DNA from 4 places in the Lentzea sp. HUAS TT2 genome. Region 1 is predicted to be linked to each of the others. Evidence: riboswitches for the same ligand, from Rfam matches in the RefSeq annotation. Region 1 holds a riboswitch; each other region holds the start of a gene.
What was found. A riboswitch is a leader RNA that binds a small molecule or an ion and turns the genes downstream of it on or off. The one in region 1 is predicted to bind cobalamin.
Positions count from the first base shown of each region.

Region 2: it holds a riboswitch for cobalamin, as region 1 does, so the genes downstream of both, metE (5-methyltetrahydropteroyltriglutamate--homocysteine S-methyltransferase) here and ACSHWB_RS29410 (CbtB domain-containing protein) in region 1, are expected to answer to the same signal.
Region 3: it holds a riboswitch for cobalamin, as region 1 does, so the genes downstream of both, cobN (cobaltochelatase subunit CobN) here and ACSHWB_RS29410 (CbtB domain-containing protein) in region 1, are expected to answer to the same signal.
Region 4: it holds a riboswitch for cobalamin, as region 1 does, so the genes downstream of both, ACSHWB_RS05540 (putative cobaltochelatase) here and ACSHWB_RS29410 (CbtB domain-containing protein) in region 1, are expected to answer to the same signal.

Region 1 is NZ_CP196667.1:6,028,063-6,035,086, reverse strand. It holds gene ACSHWB_RS29440 (PaeR7I family type II restriction endonuclease) at 1-676, shown strand, start outside; gene ACSHWB_RS29435 (phosphoribosyltransferase) at 777-1,418, shown strand; gene ACSHWB_RS29430 (antibiotic biosynthesis monooxygenase family protein) at 1,352-1,663, opposite strand; gene hisG (ATP phosphoribosyltransferase) at 1,660-2,520, opposite strand; gene ACSHWB_RS29420 (phosphoribosyl-ATP diphosphatase) at 2,535-2,798, opposite strand; gene ACSHWB_RS29415 ((2Fe-2S)-binding protein) at 2,907-3,557, shown strand; cobalamin riboswitch at 3,606-3,780, shown strand; gene ACSHWB_RS29410 (CbtB domain-containing protein) at 3,814-4,002, shown strand; gene ACSHWB_RS29405 (CbtA family protein) at 4,027-4,785, shown strand; gene ACSHWB_RS29400 (HAD family hydrolase) at 4,782-5,408, opposite strand; gene metH (methionine synthase) at 5,431-7,024, opposite strand, start outside.
Region 2 is NZ_CP196667.1:9,268,773-9,275,796, forward strand. It holds gene ACSHWB_RS43715 (amidohydrolase) at 1-1,419, opposite strand, end outside; gene ACSHWB_RS43720 (acyl-CoA thioesterase) at 1,416-1,805, opposite strand; gene ACSHWB_RS43725 (AMP-binding protein) at 1,802-3,178, opposite strand; gene ACSHWB_RS43730 (enoyl-CoA hydratase/isomerase family protein) at 3,171-3,911, opposite strand; gene ACSHWB_RS43735 (TetR/AcrR family transcriptional regulator) at 3,988-4,548, shown strand; cobalamin riboswitch at 4,547-4,751, shown strand; gene metE (5-methyltetrahydropteroyltriglutamate--homocysteine S-methyltransferase) at 4,860-7,024, shown strand, end outside.
Region 3 is NZ_CP196667.1:296,717-303,740, forward strand. It holds gene ACSHWB_RS01510 (AAA family ATPase) at 1-346, shown strand, start outside; gene ACSHWB_RS01515 (EF-hand domain-containing protein) at 403-918, shown strand; gene cobN (cobaltochelatase subunit CobN) at 1,089-4,652, opposite strand; cobalamin riboswitch at 4,688-4,818, opposite strand; gene ACSHWB_RS01525 (hypothetical protein) at 4,830-5,810, shown strand; gene ACSHWB_RS01530 (precorrin-8X methylmutase) at 5,807-6,427, shown strand; gene ACSHWB_RS01535 (precorrin-2 C(20)-methyltransferase) at 6,424-7,024, shown strand, end outside.
Region 4 is NZ_CP196667.1:1,100,780-1,107,803, reverse strand. It holds gene ACSHWB_RS05550 (helix-turn-helix domain-containing protein) at 1-483, shown strand, start outside; gene ACSHWB_RS05545 (threonine aldolase family protein) at 494-1,453, shown strand; cobalamin riboswitch at 1,484-1,622, shown strand; gene ACSHWB_RS05540 (putative cobaltochelatase) at 1,662-3,569, shown strand; gene cobO (cob(I)yrinic acid a,c-diamide adenosyltransferase) at 3,580-4,194, shown strand; gene ACSHWB_RS05530 (cobyrinate a,c-diamide synthase) at 4,191-5,567, shown strand; gene ACSHWB_RS05525 (SAM-dependent methyltransferase) at 5,599-6,681, shown strand; gene ACSHWB_RS05520 (hypothetical protein) at 6,687-7,024, shown strand, end outside.

The DNA of each region.
Region 1 (7,024 bases):
CCACGACCCGGTGTCCGCGAGCGTCGCGCTGCGGCTCTCCACGCACAACAACCTCAGCGGTGTGCTGCTCGCGCTGCACGACATTGATTCGGGTCACGCCGCTGTGGAGGAGGTGACCGACGAGATCGGTCTCAAACGCCGGCGCGCCCTGCTGGATCGCCTGCGGAAGATCGTGGCCGACCCGGACGCGTCCGAAGCCGCGGTCAAGGAGATGATCGGACGGCACTACTGGCTGTTCGGCGGCCAGTACCAGGGCTTCCTGCCCGTCGAGCGGCAGGAGATCCGGCTGGTCTGCTCCGACCGCAGCGTCCACGTCGTCGAACTGAGCAGACCGGGAGCCGAGCTCGTCACGCTGCACGGCGACCAGCTGATCCTGTCGATGGCAGTGCACGAGGCGGTCAGCCGGTGCATGAACCACATCAGGACGCTCGACCTGACCGGCGCGGCGATGGAGGCGGTGCAGCGCGACGAGCCCGGTGCGGGCGTCGACTACCTCCGGGCGAAGGCGACGGTCGTGATCGGCGATCCCGCCCACGTCCGCATCGACGGCGTGACCGCCGGCATGGTCGAGCGGACGATCCGCTCCTACAACGCCCACCTGAGCCGCGTCCAGATCCTGACCTACGCCGACCTCATCGACAGCGCCGAGCGAGCGCTCCGCTTCACCGAGGACTGAGCGCCGCCACACCACAGGCCGCCACAGGAGTCATCTCGACGACCACCGACGTCGTCGGCCTGTTCGACCGAGCGGATGAGGGCGTAGCGTCGGTGAGACTGTGAAGAGGTTCGCGAACCGTCAGGAAGCGGGCCGCGCCCTCGCCGCGCGACTCGCCGACCTCCCGTGGCACGACCCGCTGATCCTGGGCCTGCCGAGAGGCGGCGTCCCGGTGGCCAAGGAGATCGCCCAGCACCTCAACGCCGAACTAGACGTGGTCGTCGCGCGCAAGATCGGTGCCCCGGGCCATCCCGAGTACGGCGTCGGCGCCGTCACCGCGGACAGCGAGCCCATCTACGACCCGGGAGTGCTCCGAGCCCTGAACCTCACTGAGGAACAGCTGGGCCACACCTGCGACGAGGAACGAGAAGAAGCCAGAAGGCGCACCGCCCTCTATCGCGGCGACAAGGCGCTCACCATCAAGGACCGCGATGTGATCCTGGTGGACGACGGCCTGGCCACCGGGGTCACCGCCAGAGCGGCGCTCCACTGGATCACCCAGCGCGAGCCGAAGAGCGTCACTCTAGCCGTGCCGGTGGCCGCCAGGGAGTCGCTCAGGACCTTCACGGCGCCGGTGATCGCGATCCTCACGCCGAAGCGCTTCGGCGCGGTCAGCCGCTGGTACGAGAGCTTCGATCAGACCACGGACGACGAGGTGCTCAGCGCGCTCTCGAAGTGCGACACCACCGGGAACGGCGAGTAGAAGCGGTGCAGCAGAGCTGACCACTGCGCGTAGGTGGGTCCCTGCCGGAAGCCGACGGTGTGCGCCTCGACCGAGTCCCAGCGCACGAGCAGCAGGTAGCGCGACGGGGTGTCGAGGCACCGCAGCAGTTCGAGGCCGCGGAAGCCCGGCGAGGCGGAGATCAGCTCCCGCGCCTCGCCGAACGCCCACTCGAACTCCTCGGCGGATCCTGGCAGCACGTCCAGCAGGGCGTGCTCGGTGATCACAGCCTGCAGAACCTGATGTCCGAGGCCAGCACGGCCTTGGCACCGATGGCGGCCAGCTCGTCCATCACCTTGTTCGCCTCCTTGCGCGACACCATCGCCCGCACGGCCGCCCAGTCGGGGTTGGCCAGCGGCGCGACGGTCGGTGACTCCAGGCCCGGGGTCAGGGCGATGGCGTCCTCGAGGATCGAACGCGGGCAGTCGTAGTCGAGCATCAGGTACTGCTGCGCGAACACGACGCCCTGGATGCGGGCCGTCAGCTGCTTCTTGGCGGCGGAGAGCTCCGAGCCGTTGCGGTGGATCAGGACCGCCTCGGACTCGCAGATCGGGTCGCCGAACGGCACCAGGTCGTGCTGCCGAAGGGTGCGGCCGGAGCCCACCACGTCGGCGATCAGGTCGGCCACGCCCAGCTGGATCGAGATCTCCACGGCGCCGTCGAGACGGATCACCTTGGCGGTGATGCCGCGGGCCTTGAGGTCGCGGCCCACGAGCTTCGGGTACGCGGTGGCGAGGCGCTTGCCCTCGAGGTCGGAGACCTTCCAGTCGGTGCCGCGAGGGCCCGCGTAGCGGAAGGTCGACGAGCCGAAGCCCAGCGCCAGCAGCTCCTCGACGGAGTTGCCGTTGTCGTCGGCGCCCGAGTCGGCGGCCAGGTCGCGGCCGGTGATGCCGAGGTCCAGGTCACCGGACGCCACGTAGATCGCGATGTCCTTGGGGCGCAGGAAGAAGAACTCGACGTCGTTGTTGTTGTCGAGCACGGTCAGGTCGCGCGGCTCGTGCCGCTGCCGGTAGCCGGCCTCGGTGAGCATGGCGGAGGCGCGTTCGGCGAGCGCGCCCTTGTTCGGGACTGCAACGCGCAGCATGTGGAAGTCTTCCGTCAGAGGTACTTGTAGACGTCTTCGAGGGTGAGCCCACGGCCCAGCATGAGCACCTGGAGGCGGTAGAGCAGCTGCGAGATCTCTTCGGAGAGCTTCTCGTCGGACTCGTACTCGGCGGCGATCCAGACCTCGCCCGCCTCCTCCAGGACCTTCTTGCCCTGCGCATGGACCCCGGCCTCGAGCGCGGCGACGGTGCCGGAACCTGCCGGCTTGGTGGCGGCTCGTTCGGTCAGTTCAGCGAACAGGGAATCGAAGGTCTTCACGGCATGACATCCTCCCATCCCGGCGACCCCCGTCCACACCGCGGTCGCATCTGTCCCAGGTCTTGGACGTGATCTGTCCTGCATGGACACCCAGTAGCGTGAACTTCCGTGTCTGAGTTCGCCGAGGTACTCGAAGCCCTCCGCCGGGTGCGCGGAATCAACCCGTTCTTCGCGCTCGACGTCGGCCGCCCCGACGATTCCTGGCTGCCGGGAACCGCGTTGCTGGAAGGTCCGGCGCTCAAGAACACGATCGACGCCATCGCGAACCGGTACAAAGCGGAGGAACCACGCGTCGCGGCCAGCCTGTTCTTCCTGAGCTACACGGCCCGGCTGCTCAGCCCTCTCACGGCCGCGGACCTCCCGATCGACGTCCGCCCGGAGAACCTCTGGTGGCAGCACCACCCCACCAACGGCCTGAGCGTCCGCATCGACCAGCCACGACTGGGCCCGAGTGCCGCCGAGGCGCTCGAACCGGTGGTGGAGGCGATCCAGGGGGTCACCCCGGTGGCGCGCGGACTGCTGTGGGGCAACGCGATGTCGAACGTCGCGGGCGCCCTCAAAATGGTTGTCCGCGCACGCATGCTCACCGCCGAGGAAGCGGAAGAACGCGGCGAACGGCTCATGAGCGCACCGCCGTTCGAACTGGCGGGTGAATTCCTGAGTTTTCCCGGCGAGGTCACGTTCCGGCGTCGGTCGTGTTGTCTCTACTACCGCGTCGCCGCAGGTGGGAAGTGTGGTGACTGTCCACTCGTGAAGTGAGGAACGCAACAACTCTTATGGCCGGTTGTGCTTAACGGGCCATTCAACTTACGGTGCACGCGCCGCAGTGACGGGAAGCCGGTGCAAATCCGGCGCGGTCCTCGCCACTGTGACCGGGAAGCGATCCCCGCCGAGCACGTCACTGGTCCCCGCCGGGACTGGGAAGACGCGGGGGCAGCGTTGATCCGGGAGTCAGGAGACCGGCTGCGGCGCCGCAAGGAGAGTTGACCTTCCACGAGGTATGGAGGAGCCCGTCATGACGAGCCCCGCAGCAAGCCTGTCCGCCGTCCGCGTGCCCAAATGGGCCTTCGCCGTCTCAGTGCTCGGCCTGATCGTCACCTACCTGGTCCTGCAGGAGAACGGCCTCGCGCTCGGCGCGGGTTCCGAGTTGCTGCACGAGTTCTTCCACGACGGGCGCCACGCGCTCGGCGTCCCCTGCCACTGATCCCCGATCCCAGGCAGGGAAGGCATGACGACGACGTACAAGTCCCTTGCGCTGCGCGGAATCGCGGCCGGCGGTATCGCCGGTGTCGCCTCCGCGCTCGTGCAGCTCCTGGTGACCGAGATCCCGATTCGCGCCGCGCTCGCGGTCGAAGAAGCTCGGGCACCTGCCGGTGAAGAGGCCGGCCACACGCACGGCGGCGAGGAAGAGCTGGTCAGCCGGGGCGCCCAGATCGTGGGCGGCATGCTCGGCGTGGTGATCGTCGGCATCGCGGTGGGCCTGGTGTTCGCCACCGCCTACGCGCTGTCGAAGCGCTGGTTCACCGGCAGCACGCCCTTCAGCCGCAGTCTCGCGTTCGGTGCCGCGGTGTTCGGTGCCGTGGCGCTGCTGCCGTGGCTCAAGTACCCGGCCAACCCGCCCGCCGTGGGCGACCCGGAGACGGTGAACTACCGGACCGCGCTCTACCTCGGTGTGGTGGTGGCCGGTCTGGTGATCGTGTGGGCCGCGAGCTGGCTCGCCGAGCAGCTGCGCGCGCAGTCGCAGCCGGTGCGGACCACGGCCGTGCTGCTCGCGGTGGCCGCGGCCGCCGCGGTGGTGCTGCTGGCGTTCCCCGCGCCGCCGGACACGATCCCCGCGGACATGCCGGTGAACGTGCTGTGGCAGTTCCGCCTCAGCTCGCTCGCCCAGCTCGCCACGCTCTACGTCGGCATCGGCGTGGTGTTCGGCCTGCTGATCGACCCGGCCACGCGCACGGCGAAGGCACGCGTGACCGAGGCCTCGGTCTAAAGCACCTTCAGCACGTCCAGGTCGACGCCGACGAGGGAGTCGCGGAACACCCGCCGCTCCCCCGTCGGCACTTCCACGTCACACGGCACGACCAGCACGGTGCACCCAGCGGCCACAGCGGCCGCGACACCGGTCGGCGAGTCCTCGATCGCCACGCACCGCGCAGGGTCGACGCCCAGCGACCGCGCGGCCTTCAGGTACGGCTCGGGCAGCGGCTTGTTCAGCCCGTCCACCTCGTCGCCGCACACGGTGACGTCGAACAGGTCCCGCCCGATCGTGTCCAGCGCGACCTCGGTCAGCGAGCGCTCGGTCGACGTCACGAGAGCCATCGGCACACCCGATTCACGCACGGCACGCAACGCCTCCTGGGCGCCCGGACGCCACGGCAGGCCGGCGCGGAAGACCTCCTCGGTGCGGCGTGAGATCCACGCGGCGCCGTCGGCCATGTCGGCCTCGGTGGGCTCGATGCCCACGTCGGTGAACAGGAGGCGCATCGTGGTGGGCACGTTGCTGCCGACCATGCGCTCCCGGGTCTCCAGCGACAGCACCCCGCCGAGCTTCTCCGCGTACTCGTAGAGCGGGATGTCCCACAGCTTCTCGGAGTCCAGCAGCGTTCCGTCCATGTCCCACAAAACAGCGTGCAGGTCAGACATTGAAGTACTTCGCCTCCGGATGGTGCGCCACGAAGGCGTCGGTGGACTGTTCCGGGTGGAGCTGGAGTTCCTCGGACAGCGAGACCCCGATGCGCGCCGGGTCGAGCAGCTCGGTGATGCGCCTGCGGTCTTCCATCTCGGGGCAGGCGCCGTAGCCGAACGAGTAACGGGCGCCGCGGTAGCCGAGCTTGAAGTACTCCTCGACGGCGGCCGGGTCCTCCGCGGCGACGCTGCCGCCGGTCGGCCACACGAGCTCCTCGCGGACCCGCTTGTGCCAGTACTCGGCCAGCGCCTCGGTGAGCTGGACCCCCAGTCCGTGGACTTCCAGGTACTCACGATACGCGTTCTTGCCGAACAGTTCGTTCGCGTGGTCGGCGATCGGCTGGCCCATCGTCACGAGGTGGAACGCGATGACGTCGGTCTCACCGGACTCGCGGGGACGCCAGAAGTCCGCGAGGCACAGGCGCCGATCCCTTTTCTGGCGCGGAAAAGTGAACCGGAAGCGCTCGGGCGAGTCCGCCGAGGGCTCCTCCAGGATCACGAGATCGTCGCCCTCGGAGACGCACGGGAAGTAGCCGTAGACGACGGCGGCGTGGGCAAGAACACCTTCCATTGCAAGGCGTTCCATCCAGTGACGCAGGCGCGGCCGGCCCTCGGTCTCGACCAGTTCCTCATACGTGGGGCCGCCGCCACGCGCGCCCTTCAAGCCCCACTGGCCCATGAACGTCGCCCGCTCGTCCAGCAGCGCGCTGTAGTCCGCGACCGGAATGCCCTTCACGACCCGGCTGCCCCAGAACGGCGGCGCCGGGATCGGGTTGTCCACGGCCACGTCCGAGCGGCCGGTCACGACTTCCTCTTCCACCGCAACGGCTTTGCGGGCCGCGGCGATGCGCAGCGACCGTTCGCGCCGGGCCTTGCGTTCCGCGGCCTTCGCCCGCATCTCCTCGTCCAGGAGTGGAGCCTCGCCGCGCTTGGCCGCCATGATCGCGTCCATCAGCCGCAGCCCCTCGAAGGCGTCCCGCGCGTAGCGGACGTCGCCGAAGTACATCTCCGTCAGGTCGTTCTCGACGTACGCGCGCGTCAGCGCCGCGCCGCCCAGCAGCACCGGCCACCGCGCGGCCACACCCCGGGAGTTCATCTCCTCGAGGTTCTCCTTCATGATCACGGTCGACTTGACCAGCAGGCCGGACATGCCGATCGCGTCCGCGCGGTGTTCCTCGGCGGCCTCCAGGATGGTGTTGATCGGCTGTTTGATGCCGATGTTCACGATCTCGTAGCCGTTGTTGGACAGGATGATGTCCACGAGGTTCTTGCCGATGTCGTGGACGTCGCCCTTCACGGTGGCGAGCACGATCCGGCCTTTGCCACCGGCAGCGTCGTCCTCGGACCGTTCCATGTGCGGTTCGAGGTGCGCGACGGCGGTCTTCATGACCTCGGCGGACTGCAGCACGAACGGCAGCTGCATCTGGCCGGAGCCGAAGAGCTCGCCGACGGTCTTCATGCCCGCCAGCAACGTGTCGTTGATGATCTGCAACGCCGGCCGCTCGTCCAGGGCGAGGTCCAGGTCGGCTTCCAGACCATTGCGC
Region 2 (7,024 bases), 3.2 Mb from region 1:
TTTGCAGGCGTAGGCGGAACCGTAGGTGAAGGCGCGCAACGCTTCCAGGCCCGTCACCGCCTCGGCCGGGCTGAACGGCGTGCCGGACGACGTGAGCTGGTGGACCATGTCGTGCATGCCGAGCAACGGGGCGCCGCTCACCACCGGGCGGTCCGAGCTGCCGGGAACGATCATGCCCGCGTCCAGCAGCGAGCGTTGGCGGTAGGCCCACCGCGAGCGTTCTGGCCCCAGGGCTTTCAGCATGCCGTCGCCGATCTCGTTCACGAAACGGCCCTGTGGCACGGCGATCACGCCCAGCGCGACGGCGCGTTCGACCTGGTCGGGGCGGGCCACGCCGAAGTGTTCGATGCGGTGGCGGACGTCGGGGCGGGATGCGACGCGGTGGGCTTCCTCGTAAGCGTCCAGGACCAGGTCGATGGCCGCGTCGCCGATCGCGTGCGTGGCCACGCGCCAGCCGCCGCGGTGGGCCGCGATGATCCGCTCCCGCAACGCGTCCGACGAGTCTTGCAGGTAGCCGTGGTTGCCCGGGGTGTCGGCGAAGTCGTGGCACATGGCGGCGGTGTGGCCGATCAGGGAACCGTCGGAGAAGATCTTGGTCGGGCCGATGCGCAGCCAGTCGTCGCCGAAACCGGTGCGGACGCCCAGGTCCAGGCCGAGGCCCAGTTCGGTCACGGGGTGCAGGACGTCGGCGGCGATCATGAGCTCCACCCGGACGTGCAGCCTTCCCTGCTCGCGGGCGCGGTGGTAGGCCTCGAGCTCGACCGGGGACTTGCCGATCCAGCCGCCGCCGATGCCCGCCTCGACGCAGCTCGTGATGCCCTCGCTGAGGTAGACGCGGCCGGCGCGGTCGATCGCGTCGACCAGGGTGTCCACCGGGTAGGGCAGGACCAGCGGGTTGACCAGTTGCTGGGCCTGTTCCTGCAGCAGGCCCGTCGGGCGGCCGTTCTCCGTGACGACCAGCCCGCCGGAGACCTCGACCGGGCGCTCGGAGATCCCCAACGCTTCCAGCACGGGCGTGTTGACCACGCACATGTGACCGGACGTGTGCTTGATCCACACCTTGCGGCCGCGGGCCACGCGGTCCAGGCCGTCGCGGGTCGGGTGACCGCCGCACTTGTTCTGGTCGTAGCCGAAGCCGACGACCCACTCGCCGTCCGGCGCGGCCGCCACGGCCGCGTACAGGGCGTCCAGGCTCGTGACCCGGCAGTCCACTTCGGACAGAGTCAGGCCGAACCAGGCCATGTGGTTGTGGGCGTCGTGGAAGCCCGGTGTGACGGTCGCGCCCTGGAGGTCGACCACCTCGCGGGCGGGGACCTCCTCCAGGGCGACGATCCGGTCACCGAGGACGGCCAGCGCGGACGCCGGGCCGTCCAGCGTCACGAACTCGGCGTTCGTGAGCAGCAGGTCCGCCTTGATCATGCGAGTCCTTCGAAGGCCTTGCGGTACCAGTCGCTCCACGGCGCGGGACGACCGTCGGGTCCGACCTTGACGATCACCCGGTGGCCGGAGGCGTAGTGGCCGCAGCGGAAGCCGTAACGGGCGCTGGTGGTGCCGATGCGGTCGGCGGTGATCTCGACCAGAAGCATGCCGGGTGCGGTGAAAGCCGCGTTGAACTCGATGTGCAGTTCCTTGACCACGTAGTTCAGGTCGGGGTCGCGGTCGGCGTAGGTGGACCAGCCGAAGCCCATCGACTCGAACAGCGCGGACTGGGCGCGTTCGACGTGGAGTGCGAACCGCGAGTTGTGCAGGGTGCCGTTCAGATCCAGCTCGTCGAAGAAGACAGGGCTCTCCCAGTGAAAGCTCACCGCAGCAGCTCCTTGGCGACGCGTTCCGACGGGGTGCGCGGTAGATCCTCGCGGAACTCCCAGAAACGCGGAACCTTGAACGAGGCCAGGCGTTCGGCGCAGTACGAGGCGAGCTCCCGATCAGTGATCTCCCCGACCACGAACGCCTTCACCTCCTCACCGCGAATGTCGTCCGGCACGCCGATCACGGCCGCGAGGCGCACCGACGGGTGCGACATCAGCACTTCCTCGACCTCGTGCGCGGCCACGTTCTCGCCGCTGCGCCGGATCATGTCCTTGGTGCGGCCGAGGTGGTAGACGCGGCCGTCCTCGATCCGCGCGAGGTCGCCCGTGCGGAACCAGCCGTCGGCGAACGGCGAGGGCAGCCCGAGGTAGCCGTCCATCATCCCGGGACCGCGCAACCACAGTTCGCCGTCCACGATCTTGGCCTCGCGGTGCGGCGCGGGCAGGCCGAGGCAGCCCGTGCCGACGAACCTGTCGTGGTCCTCGGCGGTGATCCGCAGGTCGGCGCCCGTCTCGGTCATGCCGAACGCCTCGAACCAGCCGACGCCCCACCGCTCTTCCAGCTCGGCGTGCAGGGCGGGCGGGATCGCCGAGGCCTGCACGACCCGCACCCGATGCGCGCGGTCCAGCGGGTCGGGTGGCATGCGCAGCAACAACGTCGGCATCGCGCCGAGGCAGTAGAAGTAGGTGACGCCGTGCTCGCGGACCTTCGCCCAGAACGACGAGGGGTGGAAGCCGTCCAGCACCACCAGATGCGCGCCGGCGAGCAGCGCCGCGACGACGTTCCACTGTGGATCGATGTAGTGGAACGGTTGCGCGGTCAGCATCACGTCGTCGGAGCCCAGGTGCGGGAAGTGCTCGACCAGGCTGCCGCCGAGCGTCATCCAGTACGAGTGCGACAGCACGCACGCCTTCGGCTTCCCGGTGGTGCCGGAGGTGAACTGCAGGCTGACCGGCGCGGACACCTCGCCCTGCACGAACCCCTCGACCGGCTCCAGCGCTTCCACGTAGTGCACCACGTGATCAGCGAGCAGCGGCCGGAACTCCTCCGTGCTGACCACGGCCACCACCTCGGCGGTCCGCAGCACGTGCGCGGCGTCGACCGAGCGGTACCGAACGTTGATCGGCACGGCCGTGGCGCCGAGCTTGACCAGCGCGAACCAGACCAGCGGGAACTCCGGCACGTTCCGCAGCATGATCGCGACCCGGTCGCCCGCGCGGATCCCCCTGTCCCGCAACGCCTGCGCGTACCCGTCGGACAACGCGTGGATCTCGGCGAACGTGAACGAGCCGCCAGGATCGAACGTCCACGCGATCTTGTCCGGCCACCGCGTCACGGCCGTGCGCAGTGCTCCGATGAGATCAGCCACGGCCGAACTCCTCACGGGGCTTGTCCCCCTCACCGGAGGTGCTGGTGATCACGGCGTGGTCGACCTCGGTGGCCAGCGCCTGATCAAGCGTCGCGCCGCAGCCTTGGTCGACCGCGCGTTTCGCCAGCAACGCGGCCACCGGCGGCTGGGCAGCGATGCGTTTCGCGAGCTTCATCGCGTGCTTCTCGTGGTCGTAGACCTCCCGGTAGACCACCCCGAGCTGCATCAGCCGGCCACCGGTGATCCGCTCGCCCAGCAGCAGCCATTCCTTCGCCTTGTGCGGACCGACGACCTTCGGCAGCAGGCCAGAGATGCCTCCTGTGACGCTGAGACCAACGCTGACCTCGGGAAACCCGAACTCCGCTCCGATACTCGTCACGATGAGGTCGCACCCCAGGGCGAACTCGGCGCCCGCACCGAGCGCGTACCCGTGGACCGCCGCGATCACCACACCGGGGAAGTCGCGGATCGCGCGGGTGACGTCCTGGATGCGCTCCAGCCGTGCCCGCGTCTGCTTCTCGGTCTCGACCGGCACCGGCTCCTTGAGGTCGTGGCCCGCGCAGAACGCCTTGCCGCGGCCCGCCAGCACGATCACCCGCGCCCCGTCCTCACGAGCCCGCGCGAACGCCGCCAGCAGGTCCTCGACCAGCGCCGGGACCACGGCGTTGAGCCGTTCCGGACGGTTCAGGTGCACCTGGGCGATGCCCTCGGCACAGGAGTAGTCGACGGTCATCTCTCCCCTTCGATCGATCGATCGATCGGGCTTGACGCTAGAGTGAGCGCGTCCGGCCGGTCAAGGGAGGCAGCAGATGACGACGGAGGAACGGGTCCGCGAGGCCGCCGTGCGGTTGTTCGCCGAACGCGGCTTCCACGGCACCGGCATCCGCGACCTCGCCCAGGCCGCCGGCCTCTCGTCGGCCACGCTCTACCACTACATGGGCACCAAGGAAGACCTGCTGGCCGAGATCATGCGCACCAGCCTCACCGAGCTGATCGGCAAGGCCGAGCTGATCACCGGCGACGAGACGGACCGCCTCGTCGCGTTGGTCGAGATGCACGTGCGCGCGCACGCCGAGAAGCCGCGCGAGACGACGGTCGTGGACGGCGAGATGCGCGCACTGACCGGTGAGCGGCGCGCGGAGATCGTGGCGTTGCGCGACCGCTACGAACGCTTCTGGCAGCAGGCCATCGACGACGGGGTGAAGGCACGGAAGCTGACCGTGGCCGATCCGGGTGTGGCGCGGCTCGCATTGCTGGAGATGTGCAGCGGGGTTTCGCGCTGGTACTCCCCCACCGGGCCGGTCGACCTGAGTGATCTCACCGTCCAGTACGCGGACATGGCGCTGGGCATGCTCGGCGCGGCCCGCTAGGGTCGGTGCTGCCAGCGGTTCACCCGGGCTCGTTCCGGGTGGAGCAAAAGGGAACCCGGTGCGAGTCCGGGACTGCCCCGCAGCGGTGAGTGGGAACGAAAGCCGTCAGAAGCACTGGGTCTGCCAGATCTGGGAAGCGACGGCCGGTAGGAGCAGGCAACACGCCCACGAGTCCGAAGACCTGCCGCCGGTCCGCGCGCCGACCCGGTGCGCGGTGCTCCGGAGCCTCTCGGGCGGGCTGACGGGCGCGGCTGCGTGCCGTCCTGCTCGCGTGTCTCCGGTGCTTCCGCACGCTCGCGAGGAGAGAGCTTGTGACCATCGGCAGCACTGTCTTTGGTTATCCCCGAATCGGACCGAAGCGCGAGCTGAAGCGCGCGGTCGAGCAGTACTGGACTGGGAAGATCGACGAGGCCGCCCTGCGGGAGACGGCGAAGCAGCTCAGGGCGCAGACCTGGGCCGAACTGTCCGAACTGGACTCCGTGCCGTCGAACACGTTCTCGTTCTACGACCAGGTGCTCGACACGACCCAGCTGTTCGGCGCGATCCCGCAGCGGTTCCGCGACCTCGGACTGTCCGAACTGGACACCTACTTCGCGGCGGCACGCGGCCGTGACGGCGCCGCGGCCCTGGAGCTGACCAAGTGGTTCGACACGAACTACCACTACCTGGTGCCGGAACTGGGCCCGGACACCGAGTTCCGGCTGGCCGGTGACAAGCCGATCGCCGAGTACCGCGAAGCGCTCGAACGCGGTTTCACGACCCGTCCGGTGCTGCTCGGCCCAGTGACGTTCCTGTTGCTGGCCAAGAGCACGGTCCCGGGCTTCGACCCGCTGACGTTGCTCGACCGCCTGCTCGAGGCCTACGTCGAGCTGCTCGGCCGCCTGCGCGTCGAGGGCGTCGAGTGGGTGCAGATCGACGAACCCGCGTTCGCCGCCGACCGCACGGCGGCCGAGCTGAACGCGTTGCGCCGCACGTACCGGACGCTGAGCGGGCTGCCGGGCCGGCCGAAGCTGCTGGTCACCGGCTACTACGGCGATCTCGGTGAGGCGCTGCCGATCCTGGCGGCCTCCCAGGTCGAGGCGATCGGCATCGACCTCGTGAGCGCACCGGACACGTCGGTCGCGATCCCCGCGTTGCGCGACAAGATCCTGGTCGCCGGCCTGGTCGACGGACGCAACGTGTGGCGCACCGACCTGCACACCGCGCTGGCGAAGGCCGCGACACTGCTGGGCTTCGCGAGCGAGGTCGTCGTGTCGTCGTCCTCCACGCTGCTGCACGTGCCGTACGACCTGGAGGCTGAGGACCTGGAGCCGGACGTGCAGGCGCGGCTGGCGTTCGCCCGGCAGAAGGTCCGCGAGATCGTGGTGCTGGGCAAGGCTTTGCGCGAGGGAGCCGACGGCGCCTGGGCCGACGAGGCGAAACGCCAGGTGCCCAGCCCGCGCCGGGACGACCACGTGCGGGCGCGCATCGCGTCGCTGCGGCCGGAGCACAGCCTCCGCGCGCCGTACGAGGAACGGGCCGCGGCCCAGCAGGCCCGGCTCGGGCTGCCGCCGCTCGCGACCACGACGATCGGCTCGTTCCCGCAGACCGGCGACATCCGCAGGGCGCGCGCGGCGGTCAGGAACGGCGAGATCACCGAGGACGAGTACGGGCAGCGGATGCGCGACGAGATCGGCCGCGTGATCGACCTGCAGGAGGACATCGGCCTGGACGTGCTGGTGCACGGCGAACCCGAGCGCAACGACATGGTCCAGTACTTCGCCGAACACCTGGAAGGCTTTGCCAGCACGGAGTTCGCGTGGGTGCAGTCGTACGGGTCGCGCTGCGTCCGGCCGCCGATCATCCACGGCGACGTGTCGCGGCCGAAGCCGATGACGGTGCCGTGGAGCACCTACGCGCAGTCGCTGACGGCCAAGCCGGTCAAGGGCATGCTGACCGGCCCGGTGACGATCCTCGCGTGGTCGTTCGTGCGCGACGACCAGCCGCTGGCCGACACCGCGGCCCAGGTGGCGCTGGCGTTGCGCGACGAGATCCGCGACCTCGAGGCCGCCGGGATCCGGGTGGTGCAGGTCGACGAGCCGGCGTTGCGCGAGCTGCTTCCGTTGCGCCGGAAGGACCAACCGGCGTACCTGGAGTGGTCGGTCGGCGCGTTCCGGCTCGCCACCGCGGGCGCGACGACGGGCACCCAGATCCACACCCACCTGTGCTACTCGGAGTTCGGCGAGGTGATCGGCGCGATCTCCGACCTCGACGCGGACGTCACGACGATCGAGGCGGCCCGGTCCAAGATGGAGATCCTGGAGGGCCTGGAGTTCCCGCGCGGCATCGGTCCCGGCGTCTACGACATCCACTCACCGCTGGTGCCGGGCGAGGACGAGATCGTCGCGCTGATCACCGAGGCGGTGCGTGCGGTGCCAGGTGAACGTTTGTGGATCAACCCCGACTGCGGGTTGAAGACGCGCGGTTACGCCGAGGT
Region 3 (7,024 bases), 4.4 Mb from region 1:
CGTGGTGGTGCGCCGCCAGGGCGACACGGCGTTCGCGCGCACGTGCCTGCGTGACGCCCTGGACCTGGCGCAGAAGTGCGGATCGGCCGCGATGTCGGCGCGGGCCTACTCCGAACTGGTGGCGACGAGCGCCGGACCTCGGCGGATGCGGCAGACAGGGCCGACCGCGCTCACCCCGACGGAGCACCAGGTGGCGGAACTGGCGGCGCGGGGCCGTTCCGACGACGAGATCGCATCGACGCTGCTCATGCCCGCGGACGGCGTGGAAGGCGTGCTCTCCGGGATCTACCGGAAGCTCGGTGTCTCAGGCCGTTTGCAGCTCGCGGATGCTCTGTTCGTGGACTAGTTCGGACCCGTTCGGCCGATAGTTGGGTTACGACTTTCGGCCCTATCGTCCTGCGCATGGCGAGCGAATTTCAGCGGAGCAAGGTCGATCTGGTCTTCGGCGCGTTGGACTCCGACGGCAACGGCTGCCTGAACAAGGAGGACTTCGAGCTGCTCGCCCAGCGCTGGGCGGCACTGCGCGGCAGTGACGAGGCGCTGCTGACGCAGGTGATGCTGGGCTGGTGGGCCACCCTGCAGTCGGCAGCGGGAGGCGCGGACCAGGTGACGCTGGAGGATGTTCTGAACGTCGTGGACGTGCTGCCGGACAACATCGAGCCGGTGCTGGGAACGGCGGACGCGATGTTCGGTGCCGTGGACTCGGACAGCGACGACTACGTCTCCGAGGCGGAGTACCGGCTGATGATCGAGGCCTGGCTGGGCCACGTGGAGGCGACCGACTTCGCCAGGCTGGACCTGGACGGCGACGGCAGGTTGTCGCGCAACGAGTTCACGACGCTGTGGGCCGAGTTCTGGGCCGGCGACAACCCTTCCGCGGCCGGCTCCTACGTGTTCGGACCTGTTCAGGCGGCCTGAACGCGCCCACCGGACGACATCGCCCAGCCCCGACCCCGCTCCGTCACCTCCCCCAACAAAATCCGCCCCATCCGTGTTTCCGAACGGTACGCGGGGACCCCGCGTACCGTCAGAAGGTACGTAGGGGCCCCGCGTGCGACATAAGGTTGGGCCGGACGGGTGAAGATCAGTCAGGCGCCGTCCTCCAGGTCGCCCTCGGTCTCGAGGTAGGCGGCCCGCAGCGCGTCCAAAGTGGACTCCTCGGGGTGCTCCCACATCTTGCGCTCCGCCGCCTCCAGCAGGCGCTCGGCGATGCCGTGCAACGCCCACGGGTTGCTGGTCTGCAGGAACTTCCTGGTCTCCGGGTCGAGCACGTACGACTCGGTCAGCTTCTCGTACATCCAGTCCGCGACGACGCCGGTCGTGGCGTCGTAGCCGAACAGGTACTCGACCGTCGCCTGCAGCTCGAACGCGCCCTTGTAGCCGTGGTTGCGCATCGCCCCGATCCAGCGCGGGTTCACCACGCGGGCGCGGAAGATCCGGGAGGTCTCCTCGGTCAGCGTGCGCGTGCGGACGGCCTCCGGGCGCGTGCTGTCACCGACGTACGCGGCGGGTGCCTTGCCCGTCAACGCCTTCACCATCGTGACCATGCCACCGTGGTACTGGAAGTAGTCGTCCGAGTCGGCGATGTCGTGCTCGCGGGTGTCGATGTTCTTGGCCGCCACCGCGATCCGCCGGTACGCCGACTCCATGTCCGCGCGGGCCGCCACACCGTCGACCCCGCGCCCGTACGCGTAGCCGCCCCACACCGCGTAGACCTCGGCGATGTCGGACGAGTCGCGCCAGTTGCGGCTGTCGATCAACGGCAGCACGCCCGCGCCGTACGCGCCCGGCTTCGAACCGAAGACGCGCAACGTGGCCCGGCGCTGGTCTCCGTGCTCCTCCAGGTCCTTGAGCATGTGCGCCCGCACGAAGTTCTGCTCCGCGGGCTCGTCCAGCGCGGCAACCAGCTGCACCGCATCGTCCAACATGGACACGACGTGCGGGAAGGCGTCCCGGAAGAAGCCGGAGATGCGGATCGTGACGTCGACGCGCGGCCTGTCCAGCTCGTCGAGCGTGATGACCTCCAGCCCCGTCACGCGGCGGGACTGGTCGTCCCACACCGGCCGCACGCCCAGCAGCGAGAACACCTCGGCGATGTCGTCGCCGGCGGTGCGCATCGCGGACGTGCCCCAGACCGACAGGCCGACCGAGGGCGGCCACTCGCCGTCGTTCTCGGCCCGGTAGCGCTCCAGCAGCGAGTCGGCCATCGCCTGACCGGTCTCCCACGCGAGCCGCGACGGGATGGCCTTCGGGTCGACCGAGTAGAAGTTGCGGCCGGTCGGCAGCACGTTCACCAGGCCGCGCAACGGGGAACCGGACGGGCCGGCCGGGATGTAGCCGCCGTCCAGCGCGTGCAGGACGTTCGTCATCTCGTCCGTGGTGCGCGCGAGCCTGGGCACGACCTCGACGGCGGCGAACTCCAGGATCTTCTGCACGTCCTCGGACTCGTGCAGGGTCTTGGCCACCTCCCGGTCCCAGCCCGCGTCCTCCATGGCCTGAACGAGTCCGCGCGCGATCTCCTCGATCGCGTCGACGTCCTCGCGACCCGTGGTCGTGAGGCCGAGCGCCTCGCGCAGACCGGGCAGCGCGGCGACCTGACCGCCCCACATCTGCCGTGCCTGCAACATGGCGAGCACGAGGTTGACGCGGACGCTCCCGGTCGGCGCCTCGCCCAGGACGTGCAGGCCGTCGCGGATCTGAACGTCCTTGACCTCGCAGAGCCAGCCGTCGACGTGCAGGATGAACTCGTCGAACTCCGCGTCGTGCGGCCGGTCCTCCAGGCCTAGGTCGTGGTCGAGCTTGGCTGCCTGGATCAGCGTCCAGATCTGCGCGCGGATCGCCGGCACCTTCGCCGGGTCCATCGCGGAGATGTTGCCGTATTCGTCGAGCAACTGCTCCAGGCGCGCGATGTCGCCGTAGCTGTCGGCGCGGGCCATCGGCGGCACGAGGTGGTCGACCAGCGTGGCGTGCGCACGGCGCTTGGCCTGGGTGCCCTCGCCCGGGTCGTTGACGAGGAACGGGTACACCAGCGGCAGATCGCCGAGCGCCGCGTCCGTGCCGCAGGATGCCGACATGCCGACGGTCTTGCCGGGCAACCACTCCAGGTTGCCGTGCTTGCCGACGTGCACGACCGCGTCCGCGCCGAAGTTCGACTCGATCCACCGGTACGCCGCGAGGTAGTGGTGCGACGGCGGCAGGTCCGGGTCGTGGTAGATCGCGATCGGGTTCTCGCCGAACCCGCGCGGCGGCTGCACGATCACGACGACGTTGTTGGACCGCAACGCGGCCAGCACGATCTCGCCGTCCTTGGACTTGGAGTGGTCGACGAAGAGCGTGCCGGGCGCCTCGCCCCAGTGCTCCTGCATCGACTCGCGGAATTCCTCGGGCAGCGTCTCGTAGAACTCCCGGTAGTCCGCGGCCGCGATGCGCACGGGGTTGCTCTCGAACTGCTCCTGCGTCAGCCAGTCGGCGTCCTGGCCACCGGCCGCGATCAACGCGTGGATCAACGCGTCGCCGTCCAGTTCCTGCACACCCGGCAGCGCGTCGCCGATGTCGTACCCGTGCTCCTGCATGGCCTTCAGCAGCCGCACGGTCGACGCCGGCGTGTCCAGGCCGACCGCGTTGCCGATGCGGGAGTGCTTGGTCGGGTACGCCGACAGCATGACCGCGATCTTGCGCTCCGCGACCGGGATGTGCCGCAACCTGCCGTGCCGGACCGCGATGCCCGCGACGCGCAGCGCCCGTTCGGGGTCGGCGACGTAGACGGTGAGGCCGTCCTCGTCGATCTCCTTGAAGGAGAACGGGACCGTGATGATACGGCCGTCGAACTCCGGGATCGCGACCTGGGTCGCGGTGTCCAAAGGAGACAGTCCGTCGTCGTTCTCGTCCCACGACGCGCGGCTCGACGTGAGGCACAACCCTTGCAGGATCGGCACGTCGAGCGCGGCCAGCGCACCGACGTCCCACGCGTCGTCGTCGCCACCCGCCGAAGCCTTCGCGGGGTTCGTGCCACCGGCGGCGAGCACCGTCACGACGAGCGCGTCGGCCTGGCGCAGCGTGTCGAGCAGCTCGGGCTCGGCGGTGCGCAGCGAGGAGCAGTAGACCGGCAGTGGCTTGCCGCCCTTGGCCTCGATCGCGTCGCACAGGGCGTGGACGAACGCCGTGTTCCCGGCCACGTGGTGGGCGCGGTAGTAGAGGACCGCGACCGTCGGACCTTCTGGAGCGGTCTCGCGTTCCAGCACACCCCAGGTGGGGGTGGCCGTGGGGGCCTCGAAGCCGTGGCCGGTCAGCAGCACGGTGTCGGAGAGGAACTTGTGCAGCTCGGTGAGGTTCGCCGGACCGCCGTGCGCGAGGTAGAGGTGCGCCTCCGCGCAGACCCCGCCGGGCACCGTCGACAGCTCCATCAGCGCCGCGTCCGGCTGCTGCTCACCACCGAGCACCACCACCGGCAGCCCGCTGGCCAGCAGCCAGTCGAGCCCTTCCTCCCACATCCGGCGCCCACCGAGGATGCGCACGAGCACGAGGCTGACGTCCTGCATCAACGCGGGCAGGTCGTCGGTCGTCAGTCGCGCCGGGTTGCCGAGCCGGTACTCGGCTCCGCTCGCACGCGCCGACAGCAGGTCGGTGTCGGAGGTCGACAGCAGCAGGATCACGCAGGCTCCATCCCTCGTGGGGTCCTCGCCCCAAAGTGCGGGTGACTCGGAAGCGGAGTTCCTGACTCCCAGCGGTGTTCGCTGGTCACAGTGGCGGGACCGCGCCGGATTCGCACCGGCTTCCTCCTGCGCTTCGTCGTTCGGGCTCACCCTAACCGGCGGGTTACAGTCCGACCTATGCGTAGTCACCCGGACGCCTGCCCCGGCGCCGTCGAGCTGCACGCCGCGGCCGACGGCGGGCTGGCGCGCATCCGGGTGCCGGGCGGCACTCTTTCCGCTGCTCAGTGGGATGTGGTGCGGACGGCCGCGGCTGAGCTGGGGAACGGTTCGGTGGAGCTGACCTCGCGGGCGAACCTCCAGATCAGGGGGCTCGCGGACGGGGTGGAGCTGGGGGCGCGGCTGGCCGCGGCCGGGCTGTTGCCGTCGGCGTCGCACGAGCGGATCCGCAACATCATCGCGGCGCCGCTGGAGGACAACCAGGCGCTGGTCGACGAGATCGACGCGGCTCTGTGCGCGGACCCTCTGCTGGCCTCGCTGCCAGGGCGTTTCCTGGTGACGGTGGGTGCTTCGGTGAGTGGGCTGGGCGGCGACTTCGGGCTGGTCAGCGACGTTCTGCTGCTCGCAGGCCGCGACACCGGCATCCGCGTCGCCGACCCCGTCTCCGCCGTCCTCACCGCCGCCCGCCTCTTCCAGCAGCTCCGCGGCCCGGCCTGGCGCCTGTCCGAAGTGGACGACGGTGTGCGAAAGATCACCGCTCACTTCGGCGCCACCGACGCCCCGCGCCTCACCCCGGTTGTGACTCCTGTCGCACCTTCACCTTTGACGCCAGGGGTCCCGCTCGGCCGCCTCGACGCCCACCAGCTCCCCGGCGTGCCCCTCCGCCTGACCCCGTGGCGCAGCCTGGTCGTCCCCGCCGGCACCGACACCTCCGGCCTGATCACGGACCCGGAATCCCCCTGGCACGGCGTGAGCGCCTGCACCGGGCGCCCCGGCTGCGCGAAGTCGCTCTCCGACGTGCGGGCCGACGCCCGCGCGTGGCTCGGAACCCCGCACGACCGGCCCGTTCACTGGTCGGGCTGTGCACGCCGCTGCGGCCGTCCCGCCGGCGATGTGATCGAGTTCGTCGCGACCGGCGACGGCTACGAGGAGATCAGGTGACGCAGTACATCAAGGACGGGGCGGAGATCTACCGCCAGTCCTTCGCCACCATTCGCGCGGAGTCGGACCTCACCAGGTTCCCGGCGGACGTCGCGAAAGTCGTCGTCCGCATGATCCACGCGTGCGGCATGACCGACCTGCCCGACGACGTCGCGTTCTCCCCGAACGTCGTGCGCGACGCCAGGGAGGCGTTGCGGGGCGGCGCCCCGATCCTGTGCGACGCCAACATGGTCGCGTCCGGCGTGACCCGCCGCCGTCTGCCGAAGGACAACGAAGTCCTTTGCTACCTGCAGGATCCGCGCACGCCGTCACGAGCGCAGGAGATCGGCAACACGCGCAGTGCCGCCGCACTCGAACTGCTCGCTGACCGCTTCGACGGCGCGGTGATCGCGATCGGCAACGCCCCCACCGCGTTGTTCCACCTCCTCGACCTGATCGCCGCCGGAGCCCCGCGGCCCGCGGCGGTCCTGGGCATCCCGGTCGGGTTCATCGGGGCGGCGGAGTCCAAGGAAGCTTTGTCCGCAACGGATCTGGAGCACCTCGTGGTGCGCGGCCGGCGCGGCGGCAGTGCCATGACGGCGGCGGCCATCAACGCGATCGCGAGCGAGGAAGAATGACGGGCAAGCTCTACGGCGTCGGCCTGGGTCCTGGCGACCCGGAACTCGTGACGGTCAAGGCCGCGCGACTCATCAACGAAGCCGACGTGGTGGCGTTCCACAGCGCCCGGCACGGCAGGTCGGTCGCCAAGACCATTGCGGCACCTTACTTCCGTGAAGATCAGATCATGGAACAGCTCGTCTACCCGGTCACCACCGAGGACACGGACGACTACCAGGGCGAGATCGACGCGTTCTACGAGGAGGCCGCCGCCACGCTGGCCGCGCACCTCGACGCCGGTCGTGACGTCGTCGTGCTCGCGGCGGGCGACCCGTTCTTCTACGGCTCGTACATGCACATGCACAAACGCCTCGCCGACCGTTACGAGTGGGAGGTGGTCCCCGGCGTGACGTCCGTGAGCGGGGCCAGTGCCGTCCTCGGCACGCCGCTCGTGGAACGCGACGAGGTGCTCACGATCCTGCCCGGCACGCTGCCGCCCGCCGAGCTCGCGTCCAGGCTCGCCGACACCGACTGCGCCGCGATCCTCAAGCTGGGCCGCACTTTCGGCAACGTCCGCGAGGCGCTCGAAGCGGCTGGCAGGCTCGACGGCGCCTGGT
Region 4 (7,024 bases), 4.9 Mb from region 1:
AACCGGGCCGCGATCCTGGCCGCCGCCACCCGGCTGATCGGCGAGCGCGGTATCGACGCCGTGTCGGTGGAGGACGTGGCTGTCGCGGCAGGCGTCGGCAAGGGCACCGTGTTCCGGCGGTTCGGCGACAAGGCGGGCCTGGTGAACGCAGTGGTCGACGAGACGGCCGCCTCCTGGATCAAGACGGCATCGTTGGAGTGCCGCTCCGCCGGGGAGTTCGCCGGCACCCTGTTCGACCACGTGCTGGCGTCGTTGCCGCTGGTCATCGCGGTGGAGCGGACGACGGCGCGCAGCTGCGAGGGCAACTTCCGGATCACCGTGGAGCGACTCGCCCGGCTGGTCGGCTCGACCTTCAAAGCGCACACCGTGCTGGCCGTGCTCAGGGGCGAGCACATCGAGTTCCTGCTGGCCCAGGGCATGACGGCCGCCGAGATCCGGGACGGGGTTATCTCGCTCGCGGACACGCTCGCCGCTGAGGTTTGATGCGGTGGTGATGAACCGACAGCTCTCCGGAACCCGCAAGAAGACGCTCCTGGAGAGGCTCGGCCCGGTGCCGGACGTCGACCCCGACCGCTACGGCGACGGCGGCCCGGTGGGCGCGCTGGAGGAGCGGGTCGCGCAGCTGCTGGGCACCGAGGCCGCGCTCTTCGTGCCGACCGGGACCATGGCGCAGCAGATCGCCCTGCGGTGCTGGGCCGACCGCACGCACAACCCGATCGTGGCGATGCATCCGCAGGCCCATCCGCTGGACCACGAGGACGACGCGCTGACCGTGCTGTCCGGTCTGCGTCCGATCAAGGTCAGGAATTCCGAGATAGCCACCTGTCCCGAGCCGTACGGGACGTTGCTGCTGGAGGTGCCGGACCGCGAGGCCGGGTTCGTCCTGCCGACCTGGGACGAGCTGACCTCGCTGGTCGACGCCGCCCGCGAACGGGACGCGGTCGTGCACCTCGACGGCGCCCGGCTGTGGGAGAGCACACACGGCCTGGGCAAGCCGCTGCCCGAGATCGCCGGGCTCTTCGACTCGGTCTACGTGTCGTTCTACAAGTCCCTCGAAGGCATCTCCGGCGCGGCGCTCGCCGGCACCCGGGACTTCATCGACCAGGCACGGGTGTGGCGGCACCGGTACGGCGGCATGCTGTTCCAGCAGTGGCCGGCGGCGCTGTCCGCGTTGCACGGCCTGGACACCGTGCTGCCCCGGCTGGGCACCTACGTCGAGCACGCCAAGGTCGTGGCCGCCGCCATGGGCCTGCCGGAGCCGCACACCCACCAGTTCGCGCTGCACCTGCCCGGCGACCCGAAGCGGCTCACCGAGGTGAGCGGGAAGTTCCTCGGCAACTTCTGGCGGGACGGGACGCTCGCGAAGAACGAGATCACCGTCGCGGAGCCCGCACTGGAGTGGACGGCGGACGAGGTGGCGGAGGCCTGGGCACAGTTCCAGAGCCTGATCTAGGGCGACGTCGCTCACCTGGCTGTTGGACCCGGCGGTGCGAAATGCGACGATGCCGGGGCTGTGAGGGGAGTGCGAGGAAGCCGGTGCGAATCCGGCGCCGTCCCGCGACTGTGACCGGTTCTTTGGAGTGAACCGGGAGTCAGGAACTCGTCCCCCTCTTTGATCACCGACCGCGGGCGTGGACACCCGAGGAAGGACTTCGCCGAGCATGTACCCCTTTTCGGCTGTCGTCGGCCATGACGACCTCCGGCTCGCCCTGCTGCTGAACGCCGTGCACCCCGGCATCGGCGGCGTGCTGGTCCGCGGTGAGAAGGGGACCGCGAAGTCGACCATCGTGCGTGCCCTCGCCGCGCTGTTGCCCGAGCTGGACGTGTCGGAGGGCTGCCGCTTCGGCTGCGTGCCCGGCAGCACCGACTGCCCCGACGCGCCGCACGACGGCGTCGAGCGACGACCGGCCAAGCTCGTCGAGCTGCCCGTCGGCGCCACCGAGGACCGGCTGGTCGGCTCGCTCGACCTGGAGAAGGCGCTGACCGAGGGCGTGCGGGCGTTCCAGCCGGGACTGCTGGCCGCGGCGCACCGGGGCGTGCTCTACGTCGACGAGGTCAACCTGCTGCACGACCACCTGGTCGACCTGCTGCTCGACGCCGCCGCGATGGGGCGCGCGCACGTGGAACGCGAGGGCGTCTCGGTCTCGCACCCGTCGCAGTTCCTGCTGGTCGGCACCATGAACCCCGAGGAGGGCGAGCTGCGGCCGCAGCTGCTCGACCGGTTCGGGCTGACCGTGGCGGTGAAGGCGGCGCGGGACGTGGGCGTGCGCACCGAGGTCATCCGGCGCCGGCTCGCCTACGAGGCCGACCCCGTGACGTTCGCGGCGAAGTGGGAGGCCGAGGACGCGAACCTCAGGCAGCAGATCGCCGAGGCCAAGCGGAAGCTGCCGCTGGTGTCCCTTCCGGACGGTGAGCTGCGCCGGATCGCCGCTGTCTGCGCGGCTTTCGAGGTCGACGGCATGCGCGCGGACCTCGTCGTCGCCCGTGCGGCGATCGCCCACGCGGCGTGGCGCGGTGCCGAGAGCGTCGAGGAGACCGACGTCGAGACCGCGGTCCGGCTCGCCCTGCCGCACCGGCGCCGCCGCGACCCGTTCGACGAGCCCGGCATCGAGGAGCAGCAGCTCGAGGACGCGATGCGCCAGGCGGCCGAGCACGCGGAGGAACCCGACGACCAGGGCCCGGACGACGACGGCCCTGGCGGTGGTGAGCTCCCGGAACCGCAGGAAGGCCCCAAGGGCAACGGGAACGCGCCCAACGACCGTCCGGCACCGGAGCCCGCGCCCGCGTTCAAGGCACGGCTGCTGGAGGTCCCTGGAGTCGGCGAAGGCGCGCCTGGCAAGCGTTCCAGGGCCCGCGCCCGCACCGGCCGGATCGTCCGTTCATCCAAAGTGGACGGCAGCGGGCTGCATCTCGTCGACACGCTCACGAACGCGGCGCCGCACCAGGCGACGCGCGGACGGACCGGCCCCGGACTGCTGCTGACCGCCGCCGACCTGCGCAAGGCCGTCAGGGAGGGCAAGGAGTCGAACCTCGTCCTGTTCGTCGTCGACGCCTCCGGCTCGATGGCGGCGCAGAAGCGGATGTCGGCCGTCAGCGGCGCGGTGATCTCGTTGCTGCGCGACGCCTACCAGCGCCGGGACAAGGTCGGCGTGGTGACGTTCCGCGGTACCCAGGCCGAAGTCGCTTTGCCCCCGACGACTTCCGTGGACGCGGCCGCCACCAGGCTCAAGAAGATGCGCACCGGAGGCCGGACCCCGCTCGCGGACGGTCTGATGAAGGCCCACCGCGTCCTGGAGATCGAACGGATGCGCGACCCGCAGAAGCGCCCGCTCGTGGTGCTGCTGACGGACGGCCGCGCGACGTCGTCGGGCCTCGGCGGCGATCCGACCAAGGACGCTTTGAAGGCTGCCGGCCTGTTCGAGAAGACCGCTGTCGTGGTCGTCGACTGCGAACAGGGCCACGTCCGCCTCGGCCTCGCGCAGAAGATCGCGGAGGCGTTGCAGGGCACCTGCGTGAAGCTCGACCAGCTCAGCGCCGACCACCTCGCCGGCGTCGTCCGGGCTGCATAAGGAGATTCCAGTGCCTCAAGGACAACCCACCGAGGTGCCGAAGGACGGCCTGACCACCCGCCAGCGCCGCAACCGGCCGCTGCTGATGCTGCACACCGGTGAGATGAAGGGGAAGTCGACGTCGGCGTTCGGCATGGCGCTGCGCGGCTGGAACCAGGGCTGGGACATCGGCGTGTTCCAGTTCGTGAAGTCCGCCAAGTGGAAGGTCGGCGAGGAGTCCGCGTTCAAGGCGCTCGGCCGGCTGCACGACGAGACCGGCGAGGGCGGCGCCGTCGAGTGGCACAAGATGGGCGAGGGCTGGTCCTGGACCCGCAAGCAGGGCACCGAGGACGACCACGCCACGGCCGCTCTCGAGGGCTGGCACGAGATCCAGCGCCGGATCAACAGCGAACGCCACGGCTTCTACGTGCTCGACGAGTTCACCTACCCGCTGCACTGGGGCTGGATCGACGTCGACGAGGTCGTGGAGACGCTCGCGAACCGGCCCGGCCACCAGCACGTCGTGATCACCGGTCGGTACGCGCCGCAGAAGCTGGTCGACGCCGCCGACCTCGTGGTGGAGATGACCAAGGTCAAGCACCCGATGGACGCCGGGCAGAAGGGCCAGCGGGGGATCGAGTGGTGAACAGGCTGGTCGTCGCCGCCCCCGCCTCGGGCAGCGGCAAGACCACCGTGGCGACGGGCCTGATGGCCGCGTTGCGCAGGGCGGGGTCGCGGGTCGCGCCGTTCAAGGTGGGGCCCGACTACATCGACCCCGGCTACCACTCGCTCGCGACCGGCAAGCCCGGCCGCAACCTCGACCCCGTCATGGTCGGCGAGCAGCGGATCCCCGGCCTGTTCGCCCACGGTGCCAAGGGGTGCGACATCGCCGTGGTCGAGGGCGTCATGGGGCTGTTCGACGGCCGCATCGACACCGCGGGCATCGGCTCGACCGCGCACGTCGCCAAGCTGATCAACGCACCCGTGCTGTTCGTCGTGGACGCGCGCGGGCAGAGCCGCTCGCTCGCCGCGTTGCTGCACGGGTTCCGCGGCTACGACCCGACGGTCCGGCTCGGCGGCGTGATCCTCAACCAGGTCGGGTCGGAACGGCACGAGCAGGTGCTCCGGTCGGCGTGCGACGAGGTCGGCCTCGACGTGCTCGGGGTGCTGCCGCGTGATCCGCAGTTCTCCTTGCCCTCACGGCACTTGGGGCTCGTGACGGCGGCGGAGCACGGACCGGAGGCCGTCGCCGCGGTCGACGCGATCGCCGCCGCCGTGGGCAAGCACGTCGACCTCGACGCGGTGCGCAGGCTGGCGAGGTCCGTCCCCGCGATGGCGGTCGCCGCGTGGGAACCCCAGGTCGACCGCGTCGAGAACGAGCCGGTGGTCGCGGTCGCGGGCGGGGCCGCGTTCACGTTCGGCTACGCCGAGCACGTCGAGGTGCTCCAGGCGGCCGGAGCGGCCGTCGCCGTCGTCGACCCGTTGCACGACGAAGACCTTCCGGAGGGCACTTCGGGTCTGGTCCTGCCCGGCGGATTTCCCGAGCAGCACGCGGAAGCGCTGTCGGCCAACACGAAGTTGCGCGCGGCGGTGACCCGGTTCGCTCGATCGGGTGCGCCGGTCCACGCCGAGTGCGGAGGGTTGCTGTACCTCGCGAGATCGATCGACGGGCACCCGATGTGCGGCGTGCTCGACGCCGAGGGGTTCATGACGCCGAAGCTGACCCTGGGCTACCGCGACGCGGTGGCGTCCGCGAGCTCACCGCTGCACCCGCCGGGCAGCCGCGTGACCGGCCACGAGTTCCACCGGACCCAGCTGTCCACACCGCACTCGACCCCACCTGCGTGGCACTGGCGCGGCGTCGACTCGCGGCCCGTCGCCGAGGGTTTCGTGGCGGGCGGCGTGCACGCGTCGTACCTGCACACGCACCCGGCCGGTGATCCGGAAGCCGTAGCCCGTTTCGTGCGGGCCTGCCACCCGTTCGTGGCAGGAGTGGCAGACGGTACGGTCATCGCTTAAGCCTCTCCCCGAAACCCCCTGTGGAGCTGTCGTGACGACGACCGGTCGGGTCTCCTTCGTCGGCGCCGGTCCCGGTGCCGCCGACCTCATCACTCTCCGAGGCGCGCGCCGCATCGCGGCAGCCGACGTCGTCATCTGGGCGCCCACGGCGGTGGACGCCGAGTGCGTGCGCGAGCACGCCCGTGCCGACGCCGAGCTGGTCGACTTCTCCCGCGTCTCGCCGGAGGAGATCACCGACCTGTACCGCCGTGCCGCCGCGTCGCGCCAGGTCGTCGTGCGCCTGCACTCGGGCGACGCCGCGACCGGTGGAGGCGTGCAGGAGCAGCACGACCTGTGCGTGCGCCTCGGCCTCGAGGTCGAGGTCGTGCCGGGCGTGTCCGTCGTCGCCGCCGCTGCCGCCAAGATCGGCCGCGAGCTGACGCTGACCGAGGCGTCGTCCACCGTGCTGATCTCGCCGGAGAGCAGCGAGCTCGTGAGCGAGTTCGCCGCGCTGCAGACCACGATGGCCGCCACGGTCTCGGGCGCGCGCACCGGCCAGTTCGTGGAGAAGCTGCTGCAGGGCGGGTACTCCGAGGCCACGCCGGTCGTCGTCGCGTACAAGGTGAGCCAGGCCGACGAACTGGTCGTGCACACCACGGTCGGCGAGCTCGAGTCGGTCGTGAAGCAGCACAAGCTGTACCGCCCGACGCTGTTCCTCGTCGGTGCCGCGGTGAAGGCGCCCACGCGTCGTGTCTCGGCCTCGGTGACGGCGTCGGTGGACGAGCCGCTGCGCGCCGCCCGCCCGACCCGCTGGTCCCGCCGCGCCGCCTCGCGCATCGCGACCCGCGTCGACGAGCCCGTCCCGACCCGCGCGGACGAGGCCGTCGTGACCCGGCCGGACGAGCCCATCCCGGCCTCCGAGCCCGCTCACGCCCCGGCCGAGCCGAACCCGGCGTGGACGGCGGTCGAGGGAATACAGCAGTCGATGCGCAAGCCCGCGGAGGAGCCCGCGCCGAAGCCCAAGCTGACGGTGGTCGCGGCGGAGAAGCCGAAGCCGCCGACGGTCCGCGCCTCGACGTCGACCCAGAAGAAGAAGCCTGTGCCCCGTAAGCCCAAGCGCACCGCCGGCAACTGATGTCGGTGGAGAAGCTGCTGGAGGCAGCGGGCCGTCCCGTCGAGATCGTCGACGCCGCGGACGGCCTGCGCCCCGCGCTGAACGTGTGCCGCGCCCACTCCGCCGTGATCGTCCGGCTGGCCGACGGCGTCGGTCCCGCCGAGGTCGGCGCGGGCCTCGCCGGCTGGCGCCGCACGCTGGTCGTGCAGGACTCCGGCGAGCTGACCACTGTGGACCCGAGGGACGCGGTGACGAGGCGCTGGACCGCGCCGGACGCCGTGTTGTGCCTGGCGGACAACGAGTTCCTCCATTCGAACGACGGCTGGGCGCTGCCGGACGACTCCTTCGCGAGCCGCACGCACGT